DNA from 4 places in the Thermomonospora cellulosilytica genome. Region 4 is predicted to be linked to each of the others. Evidence: riboswitches for the same ligand, from Rfam matches in the RefSeq annotation. Region 4 holds a riboswitch; each other region holds the start of a gene.
What was found. Region 4 has a riboswitch for cyclic di-AMP ahead of HNR21_RS07185 (coiled-coil domain-containing protein). Riboswitches for the same ligand answer to the same signal wherever they lie in the genome.
Positions count from the first base shown of each region.

Region 1: it holds a riboswitch for cyclic di-AMP, as region 4 does, so the genes downstream of both, HNR21_RS26030 (peptidoglycan recognition protein family protein) here and HNR21_RS07185 (coiled-coil domain-containing protein) in region 4, are expected to answer to the same signal.
Region 2: it holds a riboswitch for cyclic di-AMP, as region 4 does, so the genes downstream of both, HNR21_RS01820 (C40 family peptidase) here and HNR21_RS07185 (coiled-coil domain-containing protein) in region 4, are expected to answer to the same signal.
Region 3: it holds a riboswitch for cyclic di-AMP, as region 4 does, so the genes downstream of both, HNR21_RS19755 (CHAP domain-containing protein) here and HNR21_RS07185 (coiled-coil domain-containing protein) in region 4, are expected to answer to the same signal.

Region 1 is NZ_JACJII010000001.1:5,514,744-5,520,295, reverse strand. It holds gene HNR21_RS26040 (SGNH/GDSL hydrolase family protein) at 1-724, opposite strand, end outside; gene HNR21_RS26035 (serine/threonine-protein kinase) at 910-2,247, opposite strand; gene HNR21_RS26030 (peptidoglycan recognition protein family protein) at 2,421-3,167, opposite strand; cyclic di-AMP (ydaO/yuaA leader) riboswitch at 3,556-3,698, opposite strand; gene HNR21_RS26025 (HEAT repeat domain-containing protein) at 3,921-5,519, shown strand.
Region 2 is NZ_JACJII010000001.1:359,136-364,687, reverse strand. It holds gene lysX (bifunctional lysylphosphatidylglycerol synthetase/lysine--tRNA ligase LysX) at 1-741, shown strand, start outside; gene HNR21_RS01825 (LuxR family transcriptional regulator) at 1,647-1,877, shown strand; gene HNR21_RS01820 (C40 family peptidase) at 1,974-3,035, opposite strand; cyclic di-AMP (ydaO/yuaA leader) riboswitch at 3,039-3,255, opposite strand; gene HNR21_RS01815 (amino-acid N-acetyltransferase) at 3,386-3,892, shown strand; gene HNR21_RS01810 (RDD family protein) at 3,901-4,617, shown strand; gene HNR21_RS01805 (RDD family protein) at 4,625-5,113, shown strand.
Region 3 is NZ_JACJII010000001.1:4,201,170-4,206,721, forward strand. It holds gene HNR21_RS19745 (hypothetical protein) at 67-252, shown strand; gene HNR21_RS19750 (DUF3618 domain-containing protein) at 515-934, shown strand; gene HNR21_RS19755 (CHAP domain-containing protein) at 1,028-2,029, opposite strand; cyclic di-AMP (ydaO/yuaA leader) riboswitch at 2,029-2,150, opposite strand; gene HNR21_RS19760 (spermidine synthase) at 2,347-3,210, shown strand; gene HNR21_RS19765 (VldE C-terminal domain-containing protein) at 3,217-4,434, opposite strand; gene HNR21_RS19770 (acyl-CoA desaturase) at 4,616-5,552, shown strand, end outside.
Region 4 is NZ_JACJII010000001.1:1,467,841-1,473,392, reverse strand. It holds gene purL (phosphoribosylformylglycinamidine synthase subunit PurL) at 1-203, shown strand, start outside; gene HNR21_RS07200 (pyridoxamine 5'-phosphate oxidase family protein) at 277-756, opposite strand; gene HNR21_RS07195 (MFS transporter) at 753-2,186, opposite strand; gene HNR21_RS07190 (winged helix-turn-helix transcriptional regulator) at 2,284-2,778, shown strand; gene HNR21_RS07185 (coiled-coil domain-containing protein) at 2,854-3,804, opposite strand; cyclic di-AMP (ydaO/yuaA leader) riboswitch at 3,808-3,948, opposite strand; gene HNR21_RS07180 (serine/threonine-protein kinase) at 4,173-5,552, opposite strand, start outside.

The DNA.
Region 1 (5,552 bases), 4.0 Mb from region 4:
GGTTGATGGGAATGGTGACGGCGTTCAGCCAGTCATGGCCGCTGCACAATTCGTGTCCCATGAACTCGTCCCGCACGCCGGAGAGGGTGAAGTTCGCCCGGCCGGCGGCACTGGCGATGACGCTGTCCAGGAGGTCCGCCGCGCCGTTCAGCGCGGTCCGCTTGGTGTTGCTGAGCCCGACGCACACGTTCACGATCTTGTAGAGCCGCGGATAGTCGAGCACCACCACGCGCGCGGAGGGGGCCCGCGAGCGGATCGCCCGGTAGAGCGTGTCGAGCCGGCCCGGAAGCTGGTTCTGCATGAAGGTCTTGGCGGTGTTGACGGCGTTGAGGCAGGTCGAGTCGGAGCCCAGCACGCACGTCTCCATGACCTTCGCGAACCCGGCGTCGTTGCCGCCGACCGTGATGGTGACCAGGGTGGTGCCGGAGCCGAGGGCGCCGAGCTGGTCGTTCATGACGGACGTGGTGGTGGCCCCCGAGCAGGCGACGAACCGGAACGAGGCGGGGGAGTTGGCGTTCGCCCACAGTTTCGGATAGGCGTTGTTGCTGCGCTGGCAGCTTCCGCTGGCGGAGTCGTAACTTCCGGCTCCGAGTCCCGACGAGTAGGAATCGCCGAGTGCGACATAATTGACGGTGGCGGCGGAGGCGGGCGGGGCGAGGGCGGTCAGGGCGATGGCGAGGATGAGCGCGCAAACGGTGGTAAGCGCGCGGCGGGGGACGCGCATCTGCTCTCCAGGGGGTGGTTGGAGGGTACGGCCTCACTTATACATCGGAATTCCGCGCCCGGGGAGCAGCCGATTTGTTTTGTTGTTTTGGCATTTTTTGCCATTGACGCGACCGGTCGATTGTGCGGGTTTCACGCCGGTGCCCCGCCGGCGGTATACGGACGCCGGGGATTTCGGGATTCCGCTCAGAACGGGATCCGCAGGGACGCCGGGGCGACGTGGACGGGGTCGTCGACGGCGTCCAGGGCGTGGAGGATCTCCCGAGCCCGGGACCTGGTCATGGCGCCCGCCCGGTAGCGTTCGGCGACCTTGGTGCACAGCAGGTCGAGGCGCTGTTCGACGGCGACGGGGCGATGGGCGGCCAGTTCGCCCTGGAAGTCGGTGACGAGCGCGTCGAGTTCGGCCGCCACCTGGGGGTGGATCTCGCCGTACTGGCGGCCGGCTTCGATCGCCTCCCGTACGCGGCTGAGCCTGTGCACCAGGGTCGCGCGGTCCGGCGGACGGAGGGCCGGGGTCACCACCGAGGGCGGCGACGGGCTCGGGGACGTCGGTATCGGCTCCGGGGAGGGCGAACCGGACGACGGAGACGGGGACGGGGATCCGGACGGGGGAACGGAGGCGGACGGCGGCGGGCCGGACGGGGTGGCCAGGGGAGGCGCCGCGCGGCGGCCGGGCGGCTCCGCACCGGGGACGGTCACGACGGTGAGCGTCGCCGCCGCGACCAGACCGACCACCGTCGTGAGGGCGAGCATGCGGGCGGGGCCGATCGGCATGCGCCCGGGGGAGGGCGGAGGCGGCGGCTCGGGGGACGGCTCCGGTTCGGCCGCGGCCCCGATCAGCACGGAACGCACCTCGTGGGCGGTGGGCCGCTGGTCCGGCTCGTACGCCTGGCAGCGCCGGCACAGTTCGGCGACCTCCAGCGAGACGTGCGGGGGGCGGCGGCCGTCCGGGTTGCGCTCGCCGGTCAGCGCCTCGGAGAGCATCACGCCCAGCGCGTAGACGTCGGCCGCCGGGCCGATCTGCCGTTCCGGCGGCAGGTAGGCGGGGTCGGCGGGCTCGGTGCCGAGGGCGAAGTCGCGCACCTTGACGCCGTCCTCGCCCAGCACGACCTTCGCCGGCCGCAGATCGCCGTGCGCGACCCCGGCCTCGTGCGCGGCGGCCAGGGCCTCGGCGACCTGCACGAGCACCGCGATCGCCTCCCGCCCCGCAAGACCGCCCTCCGGCATGCGCCCCTCGAGGAACTCCGTCACCCGGTAGGGGATGGGACGGCCGTCGACGCCGTCCGCCTCGCCGTGGTCGAGCACGGCGGCGATGCGGGGATGGGTCAGCCCCGCCGCCGCCCGCGCGCCGCTCCTGAACCCGCCGCGCACCACCGGATCCGCCGCTCGTCCCGGGTGCAGCAGCCGGATCGCGACACGGCGGCCCCCGACCTCGTCGGCGGCCTGCCACACTTCGGTCTTCCCGCCTTCGCCGAGCCGTCGTTCCAGCCGGTACCGGGCGGCGATGCGGACCCCTGGGCGCATGGAGCCGTCCCCTTCCTACGGCCTACGCCCGTTGGTACGCATCCCGGCGTCCCCAGGCTCGATCGGACCGCACACGGCTTCGTCCGCCGGACCGGACATCGACGGACGGGCCGCCCTTCCGTGCCCGCGCGCGGAAGCCCGGCAGAACGGGGCCCGGGACGTACGGCGGCGGCTCAGCCGAGCAGGTCCTCCACGACGCCCCGCAGGTTGGGCAGCGCTGCGGCGAAGGCGGTTCCGCAGCATTCGGTGGAGCTGAAGTGGCGGTGGGGGACGATCGCCTCCCGCGGGTCCAGGTCGTACTGGCGGCACAGCCAGGCGAGGGTCTCGGTGAGGGAGGCCAGCAGGGGCTCGGGCGGCAGCACGTCGCTGTAGGTGCCCTCGCACTCGATGCCCACGGTGAAGTCGTTGGCGCGGCCCGCGTGGGTGCCCTCGACGAAGAAGCCCCTGCGCGCCGCGTCGATGCTGCCCTGGCGGCCTTCCATGATGTGGCCGCCCCGGCTGATGGTGAAGTGCTGGCCGGTGTCGGGCCAGCCGTTGACGCCCATGTGGGCGCTCTGGATGCTGCGGGACAGCCGGTACGCCTGTTCGAGCGAGAAGTCGTCCACGTTCGGCGTCGCCGTGTGGTGGACGACGACGAACTTCGGGGCCTCGCGGACCAGCCGGGGAGCGGGGGCGGGCCTGGCGTTCCAGTCGGCGCGTGTGCGGATGCGCGGCATGTCGTGCCCGGAACGGCGACCGGCGGCCTCGCGCGCCTTGCGCCGGTCCGGGGTCCGGTCCGAGTCGGAGGAGGCCGTGGCGTCGGCGGCGTAGCCGGACACTTCGAGAAGCGTTCCCGCGGCGAGGACTCCGCCGGCGACGAGGAGCCTGCGCCGGGACATCGCGGGGGTCTGCGTCTTACGGTGCTTGGGCCTTGCGGGCATGAAGGATCCCATCCTGCTGTGCGTGAAAGAACGAGTGCTCTGCGTGATGGCAGAGAAATGCGTCGGCCGAAGGGCGTGACGTGGACGGGCGAACCGCGCCGCCGTCCGGATTTCCCGGGCACGTGCAATGGCCGGCGGGCGCATCGCCCTTTCGGGTTTCGCGGGTTTCGCGGGTTTCGGAATGGTCAGGGCGTGCCGGAACCCGCGATGGTCTTCGTGCCGTTCCCGGAGGGGCTCAGAACCGCCCGCCCGGGAAGGCCGTCAGGCCGTCGACGGCCGATGGAACGCCGGCGGCACGTGACCGGGGAGCCCGTGCGCGGCGAAGGTCAGGGGATCCGTGGCGCGCCGGTGGGGGCGCCGGACGATGGAGCGACGTTCCTCCACGATCTTCTCCTCTCCTTGACGCCTACCGGGTTAGCTGACGGGTTCGGGCCAGGAGACGCCCTACCGCACAAGGCGGATTCACCCCGGAAACAGTGGGTCCCCGGCTCCGCTCGACGGTGGTCGGAGCGGACTCGGCGGCCGTCGTCCGCCTCCGGCGGAGGCGATCATCGACGGCGACGATGAATGCGACTAGATCGTATTGAAAACCCCAAAACCGGACAAGTTTCCCCAAAAAGATCTACCTGGCGGTTCCGGGGATCTCCTTGCCCGCCACCCCGGCAGGACCCCGGGGCCTGTGGTCGGGCGGTGGTGTGCCAACCGGGCGTGGGTCTGGGGCGTCTTCTCGGCAGAAGCGGTCGGGGGTGGGGCATGGTCGCGGGGCATCAGGTCGCGTTCTTCCTGCGTGAGATCGGCTCGGCCGATCCCGCGCGTCGTGCGGCGGCGGCCAAGGGGCTGAGCCGCGCTCCCGGGCACGTCGCCGAGTTGACCGCCCTGGCCGGGGATCCGGCGCCGCAGGTACGCGCGGCGGCCGCGCTGGGACTGGGCGGGCAGGGCGAGGCGGCGCCGATCGGGCCGCTGGTGGCGCTGTGCTCCGATCCCGACGCCGAGGTCCGGCGGCGTGCGGTGAACGCGCTGGACCGGCTCGGTGCGACCGGGCCCGCGGTGGCCGCGGCCTTCGTCCAGCGGGTCGGGGACGGCGAGTTGCGCAGCCGGCCCGTGGTGCTCGACTGGCTGCTGCGGTTCGGAGTGCCGGTGCCGACCGGGGCGCTGGTGCCGCTGCTCGCCGACCCCGACCCCCTGATCTGGGGGCCCGCCAGGCTCCTGCTGCGGCTGCTGCCCGAGGCCGACGCCGTCTTCGCCGATCTGGTCCGCACCGGGCCGGACGAGGTGCGACGACGGGCGCTGCACATGCTGGCCCGCCCGCAGGCCGGCATCCCCGGTATGGGCCCGGATGCCGACCCCGAGACGCGTGAGGCGGCCTGGCGCCGGTTGTGGGATCCCGAGCCGCGGGTGACCGAAGCTCTGTTGGCCGCCCTTGAAGCCGAGACCGAGCCCCACGCACGCAACGTGCTGTTCGGTGCGCTGGCCGCGCACCGCGTGCCCGAGGCCGTCGCGCCTGCGGCCGCCTGGCTGGCCGACCCCGAGTGCGGGCCCGGCGCGGCCGAGGCGCTGGCCGGAGCCGGCACGGCCGAGGCCGTCGACCTGCTACGGCGATTCGTCACCGGACCCGGACGGCAGGAGACCGGACCGCGCGGCGCGACGGCCTGGGAGCTGGGCGCCGACCTGCTGCGGCGGTTCCTCGCGGGGACCGGACGGCAGGAGGCCGAGTTGCGCGGTGCGGCGGTCCGGGCGTTGGGCGCCGCCGGCGGCGTCCCCGAGGCCGAACTGATCTTCGGCCTGCTCGACGATCCGGCCGAGCCGGTGCGCCTGGGCGCGGTCGCCGGGCTGGGCGCCTTCTTCCAGCGGTTCGACGGTTCCCCGCGCGGCGGGCTGGAGCGGTGGCGGGCCGGACGCGTGCCCGGCCTGCCGCTCCCGCCTCCCGCCGACGACCCCGCGGTGCGCGAACTGGCACGCCGGTCGGCGGAACGGCTGACGCGCCTGCTCACCCGCGATGTGGAGCACGCCGACGCCTGCCACAACGCCCTGTGGCACATCCCGGAGGTGCGCCCCCTGCTGCCGGCGCTGCTCGGACATCCCGAGGGACGGGTGCGTTCCACCGCGCTCCATCTCGCCGAGCGGTTCGGCGAGATGGACTTCGCCGGTCGGCTGCGGTTGCTGGACGACGCCCACCACGCCGTACGCCAGGGCGCGGCACTGAAGTTCCTGCTGCTGGTCGAGCAGGAGAGCCTGACGTCCGCCGAGCAGGACACGCTGCGCCCGCACCTCGAACGCGGACAGGACGACCCCGACCACTACGTCCGCACTTTCACGGCCAAGGCCCTGGCGCACCTGGACCGAGCAGGCTGAACGGCGGCAGGGCCTCCTCCCTGGTAGACGCGC
Region 2 (5,552 bases), 1.1 Mb from region 4:
ATCAACCGCAACTTCCGCAACGAGGGCGCCGACTCCACCCACAACCCCGAGTTCACGATGCTCGAGGCGTACGGCACCTACCTGGACTACAACGACATGGCCGACCTGACCCAGCGGATGTACCAGCGGGCCGTGCGGGCGGCGCTGGGCACCACCGTGGTCGTGCACGACGGCCGGGAGGTGGACCTGGGGCTGGCGGAGTGGCCGCGGATCACCCTGTACGGCGCGGTGTCGCAGGCCCTCGGCGAGGAGATCACCCCGCACACCCCGATCGACAAGGTGCGCAAGCTGGCCGACGCCCGGGACGTGACCTGGGATCCCAAGTGGGGGCAGGGCCGGATCGTCCAGGAGATCTTCGAGGAGCTGGTCGAGCACACGCTGGTCCAGCCGACGTTCGTGATGGACTACCCGCTGGAGACCTCGCCGCTGACCCGGCAGCACCGCGACGAGCCGCTGCTGACCGAGAAGTGGGACCTGATCGGGTTCGGCACCGAGCTGGGCACCGCCTACAGCGAGCTGATCGACCCGATCGAGCAGCGCCGCCGGCTCACCGAGCAGTCGCTGCTGGCGGCCGGCGGGGACCCGGAGGCCATGCAGCTCGACGAGGACTTCCTGCGGGCGCTGGAGTACGCGATGCCGCCGACCGGGGGCGTGGGCGTCGGCATCGACCGGATGATCATGGCGTTCACCGGCAAGGGCATCCGGGAGACCATCCTGTTCCCGCTCGTCAAGCCCGAATGAGCGGGGCCGCCCGCTGTCAGTGTCCGGACAACCCCGCAGTGGGTGTCCGTAAACCCTCCTTGGAACGGTCCGCTGGCCCGTGCCCGCAGGCGGCCACGGGCCGGTCCCCGGCTCCGGCGATACCGGGCCAAACCTGACACCATTTTTCGGCCGGGAAATCCAATGAGTTGAGGACGTCTGGAAAAGCCTCAACCGAGCCGGGTGGTGACCTTCACCCGGGCCTGTCCGGAGCGGTGCGACCCCTCGCCGGCCCCTCCCCGGCGGACCGTTCGCGCAGGTCACTGCCGCGGCGGCGGGAAGGTCGTCGCAGGGTGTGACGGATGGCGCACATATGACTACACAGAGTCATGTTTACCCGCTTGACGACCTCTATCCGGCCGCCTAGCGTTCCGTGCCGTAACGCACCATGACCATGCGCCGATCATCGACGCCGGGTGGTCGGGGACACGGAAAGGGATGGGCGGAAGAGGCTCGACATGACCCATTCCGGACACGACCGCCTCCGCCCCGGCGCGTACGGCACCACCCGGCCCGGGTCCCGGCGGACGCCGGCTCCCGGCCCGGGTCCTCCCCGCACGCCGCGGGCGCCACGGGCCCGGCGGGGTCCTCTCCCTGAATGGTTACCCAACGCCGCCCGCGCGCGCCACACCTCGGGGGCATCGGCCGAATTCGGCCACATCGGAGCCGGTGAACGCTCCGATGCATCTGATCCGCCGGGAGAACGGCGCCGCCGCTCTCCCACAACCGCACATTACGCGCACCCAGTCGGCTGTTGTGGGCCGGTCGACAACTCCCTCACCCCGCAACCAGCGCGTACCGACCAAGGCCTACCCGTACCTGTGCGGCACCCGGACCGAGCCGGGTCCGCATCCCCGCGGTCATCACCACGGACGAGGGAGGACGGAGTGGAACAGGCCACACTCGCACGTCGTGGCACCGAGGAACCGCGCCTCAGCGAGGACGACATCCGGCTGCTCGCCCAGATCGCCACCGGCGTCACCGCCGATGTCGCGGCGCGCCGGCTCGAGCTGAGCGCACGGACGCTGCGGCGGCGGTTGCGGACCATCTGCGACAGGCTGGACGTGAACACCCCCATCGAGGCCGTCGTGTGGGCGGCCCGCAGGCAGCTGATCTGACGGGCGCCGGGCACGGAGCCCGGGGCCGGCGTCACGGGGGATCCGGGCGGGCGCACGACGGGGTGCGCCCGCCGCAGTGCTTCAGGCCACAGTGCTTCAGGCCACCCGGACCGCGCCCGCGTACGGGCGGCCCGCCAGCGACGAGATCTTGACCACGTCACCGGTCTGCGGGGCGTGGATGAACTTGCCGTCCCCCACGTACATCCCCATGTGGTGCAGGTCGGAGTGGAAGAACACCAGGTCGCCGGGCTGCAACTGGCTGCGGGAGATGTGCGTGCCGGCGTTCCACTGGCTGCCGGTGTAGTGCGGCAGGTTGATGCCCACCTGCTTGTAGGCCCACATCGTCAGGCCCGAGCAGTCGAACGCGTTCGGCCCCTCGGCCCCCCACACGTACGGCTTGCCGAGCTTGGACATCGCGTACCGCAGCGCCTGGGCGGCCTTCCCGGTGCCCACGACCGGCAGCTTGGCCAGCGCGCTCGGGTCCCGCTTGACGACCCGGTCGCGGACCTTCTCGTACAGCTCGGTCACTTCCTTGCGCTGCCGTTCCAGATCCGCGCGCAGCTTCTCGACCTGCGCGGCGCGGTTCTCGGCCGACTTGCGGGCCCGCTGGGCGGCCTGCATGGCCTGCAGCATCCCCTGCACCTTCACCCCCTCCTGGGTGGAGAAGTACTGCAGGGTGGCGGCCTGGTCGAGCACCCGCTGGGGGTCGCCGCCGCTGATCATCGCCACCGCCGGGTCCACGCCGTTCTGCATGTAGCTGCTGGCCGCCAGGCTGCTGACCTTCTGGCGGATCTCCTCCAGCGCCTCCTCCTGCCGCCGGGCGTTGGCGGCGGCCACCTGGGCGGCCCGCCGCGCCTGCGACAGCTGGACCTTCAGCCCGTTGTACTTCTCGGTGAGCTGCTCGAGCCGGTCGGCGAGCTTGAACGCCTGGTCGGTGAGCTCCTTGGTGGAGGGCTCCGGCTCGGCGTGCGCCGGACCCGCCGGGACGAGCGCCGAGGCCGCCAGCACGGTCCCGGCCAGCCCGGCCAGCACGGTGGTCCGCCACCGGCCGCGGGCGGCGCGGGGTGGGCGTCTGCCTCCTCGCCCGGCCGGACGGGCCGCGTCCCGCGGGGCGGATGGGGGACCCTGCGGATCGGGTTCGGGGCGGATGGACTCCACTCGGTCTCCTCTCCTGGTCCGCCTACCGGGTTAGCTGACGGGTTCGGGCAAGGAGAGCCCTACCGCGGTCGGCGCGCCGGGCGCCGGAGCGGACTCACCCCAGGGGCGCACCCTCCATTGGGTCCGACGGAGCGTTCGCTCCTGCCTGCCCAGGGGCATCAGATGGGTCCCCGGCTCCGCCGGGCATCGGGGCGCCCGACGGACTCGGCGGTCTCAGCACAGGACGCGCTGATGTCAGCGTCGCAGACTAACGGAGTCCGCCGACCCTGCCAACAGGAACGTCCGAAGACCCAGCTCGGCGGGGCACCGGCACAACGGCGGGCCGCCGGGACCGATACGCTCCCCTGTTCGTGGAGGTCACGATCAGGCGGGCGCGAACGGCCGACGTCCCGGCGATCCGCCGGCTCATCGACAGGTACGCCGGCGACGGGCGGACGCTGCGGAAGTCGACCGTGACCCTCTACGAGGACGTGCAGGAGTTCTGGGTGGCCGACGACCGCGAGCTCGGCGTCGTCGGCTGCGGTGCCCTGCACGTGATGTGGGAGGACCTCGCCGAGGTCCGCTCCGTCGCGGTCGACGAGCGCTGCGGCGGCCGCGGCATCGGGCACCGGATCGTGACCCGGCTGCTGGAAACCGCACGGGAACTCGGCGTGCGGAGGGTGTTCTGCCTTACCTTCGAAGTGGAGTTCTTCCGCCGTCACGGCTTCCGCCCGATTCTGGGCACTCCGGTGTCGCCAGAGGTGTACGAAGAACTCCTGCGTTCTTATGACGAAGGCGTGGCCGAGTTCCTCGATCTCGACCGCGTCAAGCCGAACACCTTGGGCAACACCCGGATGCTGCTACGCCTGGAGGAGTGACCGAAGCGATGAGCGACCCGTACCGCGGGGGACAGCCCTACAACCCGCACTGGCAAGGCGGAAGCCCCCCGGGGCAGTGGCAGCGGCCGCCGCAGACGCAATGGCAGCCCCCGGCCCATCACGGCGGCGGGTACGGCGGTTATGACCACGTTCCGGCGGGCGGCCTGCCGCTGGCGCCGATTGTGCGGCGGGCGGGCGCCCGGCTGATGGACAACGCCCTCGTGGCGGTGTTCGGATTCGCGCTCGTGCTGCCGATCGCGTGGGGCGTGATCGGGTTGGACGCGCCCGGCAGCGATACCCGTACCGAGGGCGGCGTGTGGAACTGGCCGATCATCATCACGCTGTTCGTGGTGCTGGCGGTGCTGCCTTTCCTCTACGAGGCGGTCCAGCTGGCGTTGTGGGGGCATACGCTCGGCAAGCGGATGCTCGGGATGAGCGTCGTGCGCGACGACGGCGAGCCGATGACGATGACGCAGGCGGTTTGGCGCGCGGCCGTCAACAACATCGGCTACCAGCTCGGCCTGTTCCTGTTCCTGATCCTTGCGGTGAAGGTCTGGGAGTACTTCGCCTACGGGCTGCTGCTGGTGTCGATAGGCATGGTGATGGCCTATCTGTGGGCGATCTGGGACGAGCCGCTGCACCAGGCGGTGCACGACCGCTTCGCCCAGACCGTCGTCGTCGACGACCGGGTGGGCCCCGAGGACGACCAGTACGACGCTCCCTGATCGGGTCATGCTCGACGACGACGCACCGCCGGAGCCCGCCCAGCGGCTGGTGGCCCGGGTCGTGGACACCCTCGTGGTGGGGCTGCCGGTGGCCCTGGTGATGCGCTCGGAGCCGCTGGGCCTGCCCCGGGCCACCGCGGACCTGCTGACCGTCCCGATCCTGGCCGGGCTGCTGCTGGTGTACGAGGCGGTCCAGCTCGCGCTGTGGGGCCGCACGCTGGGCAAACGGTTCGCCGGCCTGCGGGTGCGCGGCGAGCCGGGCGGCGCCGGGCCGGGGCTGGGGACGGGCCGCGCGCTGCTGCGGTCCGCCGTCTACGCGGTGCCGATCGCGCTGCGGCCGGTCCCGGTGCTGGGGGTCCTGGCGGGCCTGTTCTGGGTCGCCAACGCCGCCCTGGTGCTGGAGGGGACGCGGCGGCAGGCGCTGCACGACCGGCTGGCGGGCACCGTCGTGGTGGCCGTCCCGCACGCCCGCCGGTCCCCCGAGAGCGGCGGTTAGCATTCGGAGCTTTTCTGCTGCCAACTGGTCAGGGCAGTGGAAAACCGCCCGGACCGCCGGCGGGTTCGGATGGGCCGCGGATTTCGTGGCCGCGGCGGGCCCGCGCACCCCGCCGGAGGCCCCGATCGCCCATCCCACCGGGCCTGACGGCGGGTCGGCATTCCGTGGCCCGCGGGGCTTAGCGGCGTTACCCCCCCCGGCTAATCCACCCGGTGCGCGGCTCCTCCGGCGGTCCGTTAAGGTAGTTGTGGGGGCCATTTATCCGCTATCTTCCGACCGGACTTGCGCGGTGCCGGGCGGGAGACTACGCGCCGTGTTCGCGCCGAAGCTTTACCGGCGGCCGCCGGATTGCCCGCGGAGGGTCGTGATCTTGCCGCCGGGGACCGCCCGCCGGCCGATCGCGGGTGCGCAAAACGCCCATCCGGGGGCGGCTTGCCGG
Region 3 (5,552 bases), 2.7 Mb from region 4:
GTCAAGAGCTGGCGCAGTCCCTGGGGACGTCGGGCTCGGGCCGATCCGCAGCGGCCCCTGTGTCCGGTGGCGCTTCGCCTGCAGTGCACCGAGATGGTCACCGCACAGCGGCGCGAGGGCGAGACGGGGCCGGCCTGCAGGTACTACCGGATCATCGATGCGGGCGGCGCGGTGCTGCGCCGTACCGCGACCGGCTGGGAGGTGTTCGCACATGCGGTGAACGCGCTGCTGCGGAAGGTGGTGATCCGATGAATGCCGACGCCTGCTGCGCGGCCCTGGATCTGACCGTGCGGATCGGGGAGATCGCCGAGGTCGTCGAGGCCACCGGCTGCGCCGCCGCCCGCACCTGAGCCCGGTGACCTGACGCGCCGCACGCGGTGCGGGCACGGGTTCGCATCCGCGTCGCCAAAATCGCGGTGTGCGGCGGCAAAGCGCGTGTCGCGGGGCTCGTCCGCCGTGTCGCGGCAGGGAACTCCTTCGGCGAGCCGTACTGCACGTAAGGAGACAGCACGCGATGACCACCAGTGAGTCGAAGGCGGCCGCCGACATCGAGCGCACCCGTGCGGAGATCGGCGAGACCGTGCAGGCGCTGGCCGCCAAGGCCGACGTGAAGGCCCGGGCGCAGCGCAAGCTCGGCGAGGTCAGGAACCGGTTCGCCGGCCGGGCCGACCGGATGGGCGCCCGGCCCGGCCCGACGGCGGGCAAGGCGGGCGCGGGGCTGGCCGCCCTGGCCACCGCGGCGGTCGCGGCCTGGCTGTGGCGGCGGCGCCGGATGCGTCATCGCAGTGCCTGGCAGCGGGCGGCTCATCTGGCCCGGACCCGGGCGCACGCCAAACGCGGCGGCCTGATGCGGGCCCGCGCACGGACCGGGCCGGCGGCGCGGATGGCGGCGGTGCGCACGCACTCCGGTCGCGGCCGCTACGGCCTGCGCTGACGGCGGAACGGCCCGGACGCGGGCCCGCCGGAGCGCCGCGATCCGGGCGGCGTGCGGTCGCGCGGGGCGCCATGCGACCGCACGCCGGGGCGATCAGGTGTTCAGCGAGGAGGGGACCTCGTGGCCGGCGGGGATCGCGCGGCGCCGCGGGGCCTCGGCCAGCTCGGCGTGCAGCGAGTCCCAGAACGCCAGCTCCTGGTCCTCCTTGAGGTGCTCGATCCGGCCCCAGAACTCGCGGTCCTCGGCCTCGGCGGCCACCGCGGCGCTGATCGCGGGCATCTGCGTGGTGACGGCCTCGGCCTGGTCCAGCTGCGCCGGGGTGATGTCGGCCGGCAGCGAGACCGGGCGGCGGTGGTGCTTGCCGCGCTTGCGGACCCGGACCGGCGGGGCGGCGGGCACCTTGGCGGCGGCGGCCCTGCCGACCGACAGCGCCACCGACCCGACGACCGCCACGGCCACCAGCCCGCTCAGCACCGCGTCCTGCGGCCCGGACAGCAGCGGCTCGCCGTCGCCGGACGTCTCGCGGGTGGCGGCGGCCTGCCCCTGCCGTCCGGGGGCGCCGGTCAGCTGCTCGGGGGAGGGCGGCGGGGCGGCGTGCTTGGGGACGTACTTGGCGGCCTGCGAGGCCGGCTTCACCTTCGACGGATAGCCGTAACCGGCGATGACGCTCTCGTCGCGGACCTTCTCCCGCAGGTGGACGCCGTCGACGTTGGCCTCGATGGTGTGGATCTCGTCGCCGTCGACCTTCTTGACGATGCCCACGTGGTCGATGGCGTCGATGTCGTTCGAGCCCTTCCAGTCGAAGAACACGATCGCACCGGGTTCGGGCTCGCTGCCCCAGGCGCCGTTGGCGGCGAACCACTTGGCGTGGTCGACGGTGGAGGCGAACTGTCCCGCCTGCTCCGTCACCCCCGCCTTGTCGGCCGCCCAGGCCAGGAACATGTCACACCACGGCGCCGTCTTGAAGTACGGATCGTGGTCGGAGTCGACGTTCTCGGCCCACCATTCCCCGTACTTGGTGTAGCCGCCGGCCTTCTCGGTATAACCGAGCTCCTGCTCGGCGATGTCGAGCAGCTTCTTGCCTATCGGATCCATATCTCTCCATGGACCGCCTACCGGGTTAGCTGTCGGGTTCGGGCGTGGAGGCGCCCTACCGCCCGCGGACGGATTCACCCCGTTGCGCGTCGGGTCCCCGGCGTTCCGGCGACGCCGGCTGCGTCGCGGAACATTCGGCGGTTCGGCTCGACCCTCCTGGTGGGGGGTTGGTCACGAACCGGTCTCGGGGGAATGTACTTGAGGTAAAGCGGGTGGGCAAGTCATCCGCCGGAGCCGGTCACGGCCTTCTCCGGCATGGTAGGCGTAAAGGTGTGTTCGCGAGGGAATCCCCGCGAACCGGACGGGCAGGGAGGGGCATGGAGCGGCGACGGGACGCCCGCAGGGCGGCGGCGTCCGCGGCCGAGCGCAGCGCCGACGGCCGGGCCGAACTGCGCCGCGACCCCGACCGCGCGGACGGCTGGCTGCTGACCATCGAGGGCGTCCCGCAGTCCTACGTGGACCTGGCCGACCCCACCCACCTGAGCTTCGAGTACATGCGGCTGATGGGCGACGTGGTGGACTGCGTGCGCCCGCCCGGCGAGCCGATCGACGCCGTCCACGTCGGCGGCGGGGCCTGCACCCTGCCCCGCTATGTGGCGGCGACGCGGCCCGGCTCCCGGCAGATCGTGCTGGAGCCCGACGCGGCCCTGCTGGACCTGGTGCGGGCGCGGCTGCCGCTGCGTTCCGTACGGGGCCTGCGGGTGCGGGTGACCGACGGGCGCAGCGGGGTGGCGGCGCTGCCCGACGCCTGCGACGACCTGGTGGTGCTGGACGCGTTCGCCGACGCGACCGTGCCGGGGGACCTGGTGACCGAGGAGTTCGCCCGGGACGTGCGGCGGGTGCTGCGGCCCGGCGGCGTCTACCTGGCCAACATCGCCGACGGGCGGGGGCTGGAGTTCGCCCGGCGGATGGTGGCCACGCTGCGCGGCGTCTTCGGCCACACGCTGCTGCTGGCCGAGCCGGGGGTGCTGCGGGGCCGCCGGTTCGGCAACCTGATCCTGGCCGCCTCCGACGCCGAACTGCCCGACGCGGAGCTGACCCGCCGGGCGGCCGGGGGAGCGGTCCGCGCCCGCTGCATGGACTCCGACGCCCTGGCCGGCTTCAGCGCGGGGGCCGCGCCGCTGCGCGGCGGCGACGTGCGCGTCCCGGTGCCGCCGCGGACGCTGTTCGGCACGCCCTGACCGGGACTACCGCACCGAGATGTGCACGTGGTCGTAGTGGTTCTGGGTGATGCTGCCGCGGTCGCCCATGCGCCGCCAGCCGCCGCCCCGGATGTTCCAGATGTGCTGCTTCCAGATCACGTAGTGGATACCCAGCCGGCCGGCGTTGGCGACGGCGTACGCCGCGACCTGGTCGCCGTGCCGCAGCGCGCTCGCGCTCGGCATCCGCCCGCCCGTGCTCTCCATGAAGTCGCACGCCCGGCCCAGCGCGTGGTCCTGGGCGTCGGCGCCGGTGCGGAAGCAGCCGACGACGGGGAACGGCCCGAACCGGTTGTTCAGCTCCAGCACCACGTTCCGCATCCGAGGCGTCATCTGGTTGCCGGTGATGGTGGTGACGTCGCCGCGCAGCCCGTCCGGCCGCCCGGTCACCTGGGGGGCCTCCCGTTCCCGGGGCCTGGCGGTCGAGGCGAGCACCGAGGACCTGGTGCCGCGCGGCAGCTCCCTGCGCAGCCGCCCGCCGAGCCTGGCCGGGTCGGACTTGGCCGACACGCTCACGATCAGCGCGTTCCCGGCGGGCAGGCCGAGCTGCCGGGCCCGCGCCCGGGACACCACGGCGTCCACGTTCTTGATCCCCAGCGACGCGTACGCCCCCAGCCGCGCCTGGCCGGGCGCCGAGCCGCGGCCCGCCGGGACCATGCCGCCCAGCGTGAGCCCGGCGGCGCGGGCCAGCTCGAACGACACCACCAGGTCCCCGGCGGCGACCGCCTGCCACAACTGGTCCGAGGCCGCCGACGCCTGCGGGGCGAACGCGCGGAACGTCGACGGCTCCACCCCCAGCAGGCCCACCCGCCGCCCGGCGACCTGCACCTGGGCGGCGTCGACCACCTCGACGGCGGTGACGCCCTTGATCCGGCGGACCTGTTCGACCGCCTCCGGCGGGAGCGTGCCGGAGTGGGCCAGCAGCAGATGCGGGGTGCGGCGTCGGCCCAGCGGGGACACCACGGGGACGGCCGGGCGGACCGCGTCCTGGGAGATGGACACCAGCCGGTCGCCGTCCCCGGAGTCCGGGGCGTCCCTGTCGCCGAGGTCGCCGAACGCCACCAGCCCGATGTCGGCGACCAGGGTCCCCGCCACCGCCGCGGCGATCACGGCGGGCGGCCAGCGCCGGGGCCCGGTGGCTCGTCGGGTGCGCCTGATGGTGCCTCCTGCGGCGGGGTCGTCGGGCGTCCGGCGGACGACGTGCAAACGAGGCGAGGATGCCACCGGTCGCCGCGGCCGGGCAACCATTCGTCCCGTCCCGGCCGGATCTTGTCAAACCGGTCACAAGTCCGCCGCGAGAATCCGCGACGAGAACGGAAGAGCCTCGCCTGCCGTGACCGTACGGTCGTCGCCTGACTCCGCACCCGCCGCTCCAGGAAGGCTGCACATGGCGACCGTGACCCGAACCCAGACGGGCTGGGCCCCGCACCGCGACCTGTCCCCGCACCCGGTGCCGCTCGCCGAGCGGATCGCGGTGGTGATCTTCGTGGGCGTTCCGCTGCTGGCCGCCGCCGCGGCGGTGCCGTTCGCCTGGGGATGGGGGATGGGCTGGACCGACGTGCTGATCTTCGCGGTGCTGTACCCGCTGAACGCCATCGGCGTCACCGTCGGGTACCACCGGCACTTCACGCACGGCTCGTTCAAGGCCAAGCGCTGGCTGCGCATCGTCCTGGCGATCCTCGGCGGCCAGGCCATGCACGGCTCGGTGATCCGCTGGGTCGCCGACCACCGGCGGCACCACAAGTACGCCGACGCCGAGGGCGACCCGCACTCGCCGTGGGAGTACGGGCCGGGCCTGATCGGTCTCACCAAGGGGCTGTGGCACGCCCACATGGGCTGGCTGTTCGGCAAGGACCGCACCTCGCGCCGCCGTTACGCCCCCGACCTGCTGGCCGACCCCGACATCCGGTTCCTGTCGCTGAACCCCGTCTACGCGCTCATCGTGCTGTCGACGTTCCTGGTGCCGATGGGGATGGGGGCGCTGCTCACCCAGTCCTGGCACGGCGCGGTCACCGCGCTGTTCTGGGGCGGGTTCATGCGGGTCTTCATCGGCGACCACGTCACCTTCTCCATCAACTCCATCTGCCACGTCTTCGGCAAGGAGCACTTCCGGACCCGCGACCGGTCCCGGAACGTGGCCTGGCTGGCCATCCCCTCGTTCGGCGAGTCCTGGCACAACCTGCACCACGCCGACCCCACCTGCGCGCGGCACGGGGTGCTCAAGGGCCAGATCGACATCAGCGCCCGGGTGATCTGGCTGTTCGAGAGGCTCGGCTGGGTCTGGGACGTCCGCTGGCCGGACGAGGAGCGCCTGGCCGCCCGCC
Region 4 (5,552 bases):
TCAGCGAGTCGGTGGCGCGCGCGGTGGTCGCGGTGCGGCCGGGCTCGGAGGCCCGTCTCGGCCAGCTCTGCGAGGCCGCCGGGGTCCCGGCCACCCAGCTCGGCGTGGTCGGCGGCGACTCGTTCACCGTCGAGGGCCTGTTCTCCATCCCGCTGCACGAGCTGCGCGAGGCGCACGAGCGGCTGCTGCCCAGCTACGCCTGACGAACACGCCGGACGGCCCCGCGAGGCGATCCTCGCGGGGCCGTTCCGTGTTCGGGCGATCCTCCCGCCGCGGTCAGTCGGCCCGCCAGATCTTGCCCTGCAGGTCGGCGCCCCGGATGACCTGGACGCGCCAGGGCTCCAGGCGCAGGACGTGCAGTTCGGGATCGGAGGGGCCGCCGCGCCAGAAACGGCCGGGGTCGTAGCCTGCCCCCGGCGGGCTGGTCCTGACGTACAGGTTCCACACGTGCCGTTTGGTCTCCAGGTCGTCGACCCATTCGGCGACCGTGTCGACGCTGACGGCGTTCTGCCGGGGCGACCAGTAGGAGAACGCGGCGTGCGGGTTCCCGGCGAGGTGGGCGGCCTTGACCGGGGTCTTGTAGGTGGCCAGCCAGCCCAGCGGCCGCCCGTCCACGATCTCCCAGACCGGGATCAGCACCCGGGCGCGCGGCCTGCCCTTGCCGTCGACGGTCGTCATCGTGGCGTACACGATGTCGCCGATGTAGGTCTCGAACTGCTCGCGGATCTCGTCGAACGAGCGCACCTTCACGGTCATCGGACCACCTCCGGGTCGGGTACGGCCACCGGGGCCACGACCGGCGCGGGCGCCGGGCGGGTACGCAGGCCGAACGCGGTGATGACGGCCGCGAGCACGGCGGCGGCCAGCGGGACGACGAGCGCCGCGCGGATCGCCTCCAGCGCCGTCCCGGAGCCGAGCGCCGCGACGTTGACGGCGGTGACGGCCGACAGTCCCAGCGCGGTGCCGAACTGGATCGCCGTGTAGAGCAGCCCGCTGGCCAGCCCGTGCTCCTCCTCGGGCACGCCCTCCACGGCGGCCATCGTCAGCGGCCCGTACGCCAGCGAGAACGCCAGCCCGAGCACGATCAGGGACGGCAGCATCGCCGCGTACGTCCAGTCGGCACCCACCGGCAGGAACAGCGCGTAGGCGACCGCCGCCAGCACCAGCCCGCCGAACAGCACCCGGACGTTGCCGTACCGGTTGACCAGCCGGGGCGTCAGCGTCGGCGCGAGCACCGTGTCGATGGCGATCACCAGCATCGCCAGGCCGGTCTCCAGCGTGCTCCACCCCCGCACCTCCTGCAGGTACAGGGTGAGCAGGAACTGGAACCCGCCGAACGCCCCGATGAACAGCAGCGCCGCCGCGTTCGTCCGCACCAGCGTCCCCGACCGCAGGATGCCCGGCCGCACCAGGGGGTCGGCGGCGCGCCGTTCGATCAGCACGAACGCCGCCAGCAGCGCCAGCCCGGCGGCCAGCACCGCGGCCGTCAGCCCCGGGCCCCGCGACGGGTGCTCCAGCCGGACCACCCCGTACACCAGCAGCAGCATCGCCCCGGTGATGGCGAACGCGCCGGGCAGGTCGAAGCCGCCCTGCCGTTCCCCGGCGGCGTCGGTGTCCTTCACCAGCGGGATCGCGGCGGCCAGGATCACCGCCGACATGATGACGGGCGCGAAGAACACCCACCGCCAGCCCAGCGAGGCCAGCAGTCCCCCGGCGACCAGCCCCAGCGAGAACCCGCCCGCGGCCGTTCCCGCGTAGACCCCCAGCGCCCGGGTCCGCAGCGGCCCCTCTGGGAACGCGCCGGTGAGCAGCGCCAGCCCGGCCGGCGCCATGAACGCCGCCGCCACCCCGGTGACGAACCGGGCGACCAGCAGCATCCAGCCCTCGGTCGCCAGCCCGCCCAGCCCGGAGAACAGGCAGAAGACCGTCAGCCACAGCAGGAACATCCGCCGCCGCCCCAGCAGGTCGGCGGCCCGGCCGCCGAGCAGCATGAACCCGCCGTAGCCGAGCACGTAGGCGCTGACCAGGCCGCTGAGCATCCCGGTGGACAGCCCCAGGTCGGCCCGGATCGACGGCAGCGCCACGTTCAACATCGCGACGTCGATCCCCTCCAGGAAGATCGCGCCGCACAGCACGAACAGCACGCCCCAGGCCCGCCCGTCCATCCGGGCGTCCGTCGTGGACATCGGCCCACTCCTCTCCGCACACGGAACCGGCCGGTATCGGAACATGGGGCCGGTTCCTTCTTGTAACCGACAGCATCGTCAGTCACCATGAGGAGTCATGGAAGAAGGCACTTCGAAGTCCCCTGGTAACTGCTGTGGTACCGGCCCCGACCAGGAGGCCTTCCAGTGGGACACCCGTGAGGACTGCGAGGTCCGGCAGATCCTCGACCGGATCGCCGACAAGTGGTCGCTGCTGGTGATCGCCCTGCTGGACCGGCGTTCCCTGCGCTTCACCGAGCTGCGCCGCAAGATCGACGGGATCAGCCAGCGGATGCTCACCCGCACCCTCCGCCAGCTCGAACGCGACGGCCTGATCAGCCGCACCGTCCACCCCACCGTCCCGCCCCGGGTCGACTACGAGCTGACGCCCCTCGGCCGCACCCTGCACGCCACCATCCAGGCCCTGGTCACCTGGACCGAGGAGCACCAGAACGAGATCGCCGCCGCCCGCGCCGCCTACGACGCCCGCGAGGCCGCCGAACGGGAGGCCCAGCGCCGCGAGGCCGCCGAACGCGACGCCATCGCCCACCAGGCCCTGGCCGCCCTCCGCTGACCTTCCGCGCCGCGGAACGCGAAACGCCCCGGCCGGGCGAACCCGGCCGGGGCGTCGAAGACCAGCGGCTAGTGCTCAGAACACCGAGATGTGCACGTGGTCGTAGTGGTTCTGGGTGATGGAGCCGCGGTCGGACATGGTCTTCCAGCCGGGGCTGCGCAGGTCGTAGATCCGCTGCTTCCAGATGATGTACTTGATGCCCAGCCGCGAGGCGTTGTTGATGGCGTACTGGGCGACCGCGTCGCCGTGGGCCAGCCGGTCCGACGAGGGCATCCGGCCCGCGGTGCTCTCCATGAAGTCGCAGGCGCGCCCGGACCCGTGGTCCAGGGGGTCGCCGGGGCGGGTGCAGCCGATCATCGGGAAGGGGCCCAGCTCGGCCTCGATCTCGTTCTTGACCTTGATCATCCGGGGGGTCATCCCGCCCGCGCCGACCAGCGGGGACTCCGGCTTGTACTTCTTCAGCAGTTGCTTGACCCGCTCGCGCTGCTTGGAGATCTCCTCGATGTCGTTCTCCAGCTTCTTGATCTTGGCCTCGGCCTCCCTGCGGGCCTGGTCCTGCCGGCCGACCAGAACGGCGATCTCCCGGACCTTGGCGGCCTTCTGCTCGGACAGATGGCGGGCCAGCGAGGCGTTGCTGAGCAGCCGGTTGGGGTCGTCGCTGGCCAGGATCTGCACCGTCATGTCGACGCCGTTGCTCATGTACTGGGTGGCCGCCATCTCGGCCACCACCCGCCGCGCCTCCTCCAGGTCCTTGCCGAGGACCTGGGCCTTCTTCAGCGCGTTGTTGGCGTCGCGCCGGGCGTCGCGCAGCTGCTCGAGGTTGCCCCCGTACTCCTTCTCGAGCTTCTGCATCTCCCTGGTGAGCTGGCGGACCTTGGCCGCGCCCCCCGGCTCCGCGGCCATCGCCCCCGGCGAGGTGGAGGACGTCAGCAGGAACGCCCCGGCCGCCGCGGCGAGCGCCAGGGCCGTGCGCCGGAGTCCGCGCCGCGGCGCACGGGTGCCACGAGTGGAGTCAGGGGTCTCCACGTGCTCTCCTCTCTTGTTCGCCTACCGGGTTAGCTGACGGGTTCGGACCGGGAGGTCGGCCCTGTCGCGGCCGGACGGGCCGTGAGTTCACCCCGGATCTACGTTGGGTCCCCGGTTCCCGCGGCGGGCTGGCACCGCGGGATTAGGCTGCCGGCGTCCCTACGGCATGCCGACGGCCGGACGCCGCGGGCGTTCGGCCGGTGAGCGAACCGTATGACACCGAAGTGCACTTCGCCAAGATTAAACCCCTTGCGCAGCGGCAGTCGCTATGACCTCGATGACCGCTTATCGACCTGTGCTCTCACCTGTGGCCGGGCCATCCTACGTGAGAACGTTCACACCCCGCCCCGCGGCGGTGACGGCCCGTGTCAGCCCTTGGTCAGGTCCGCCCGGTAGCTGAGCGTGGTGCCGGTCCGGGCCCAGGCGTACTCCAGACGGCCGTTCGGCTTGCGGGTCACCACCACGTCCCCGGGGGTGACGGTCTTGCAGGGCGGCTGCGGCCTGAGCGTCATCTCCAGCCGGCTGCCGGTGCCGCGGGTCAGGGTGAGGGTGCACTGGCAGCCGCGCGGGTAGACGGCCCGCGCAACGGTCTCGCCCGCCTGGAAGGTGACCCGGATCTGGAACGACGCCCCCCGCCTGGAGTTGACCGCGGTGCCGCTCCAGGTCCCGGCGAACGCCTCGGGGATGCTGCTGACCGGCCGGTTGTCGGCGGCCTGCTGGGACGTCCCGGAGGCGCCGCCCGCCGGGCTGGAGTCGCGCAGCTGCGGCCACAGCACCAGGGCGATGATCACGATGCCCGCCAGCACCCCGACGGCCAGCGAGATCAGCACGCCGAGCGGCCGGTTGGCGCCCCCGCGACGCGGCGGCGCGGCGCTCGCCGGGGGGACCGGGGGCACCGGAGGGTACGCCGCCGTCGGGTCGGCGGCGGCCGGCTGCTGCCACGGGATCAGCGGCGGCTGCCCCGGCCGGTCGTCCGGACCCGGACCGCCGGGCTCGCCGGACGGGAACACCGGCGCGCCCAGCACGGCGGTCTCCCCCGGCCGGGGCGGCTGGGGCGGCGCGTACGGAGGGTCGGCGACCGTGGGCGGCGCGGGCTCCTCGGCGGCGGGCAGGGGCGGCGGGGCGGGCCGCGGCGGGCGTTCGGCGGCCAGCGACCGGGCCTCGGTGACCAGTGGCTCGGGCACGGTGGCGACGGACGGGCTCTCCTGCCCCAGCAGGCGGTCCAGCAACTGCCGGGCGGTCGGGCGGCGGGCCGGGTCCTTGGCCATCGCCTCCCGCACGATCCCGCGCAGCGGCTCCGGCAGCGGCGAGTAGTCCGGCTCGTCGTACAGGATCCGCTGGATCACCGCCTGCACCGTGTCGTCGCCGAACGGCATCCGCCCCGACGCGGCGAACAGCATCGTCGAGCCCCAGGCGAACACGTCGGCGGCCGGGCCCGCCTCGGTCCCGCTGAGCTGCTCCGGGGCCATGTAGGCGGGCGTGCCCGGCACCCCGCCCGCCAGGGTGAGCCCGCTGAGGTCCATGGCCCGGGCGATGCCGAAGTCGATCACCCGGGGGCCGTCGCTGCCGAGCAGCACGTTGGCGGGCTTGAAGTCGCGGTGCACCACCCCGGCCCGGTGGATGGCGGTCAGCGCGGTGGCCGTCCCGATCGCCAGCCGTTCCAGCGCGCTGGCCCCGCGCGGGCCCTCGGCGGCGACCAGGCCCTGCAGCGAGGGGCCCTCGACGTACTCGCTGACGATGTACGGGCG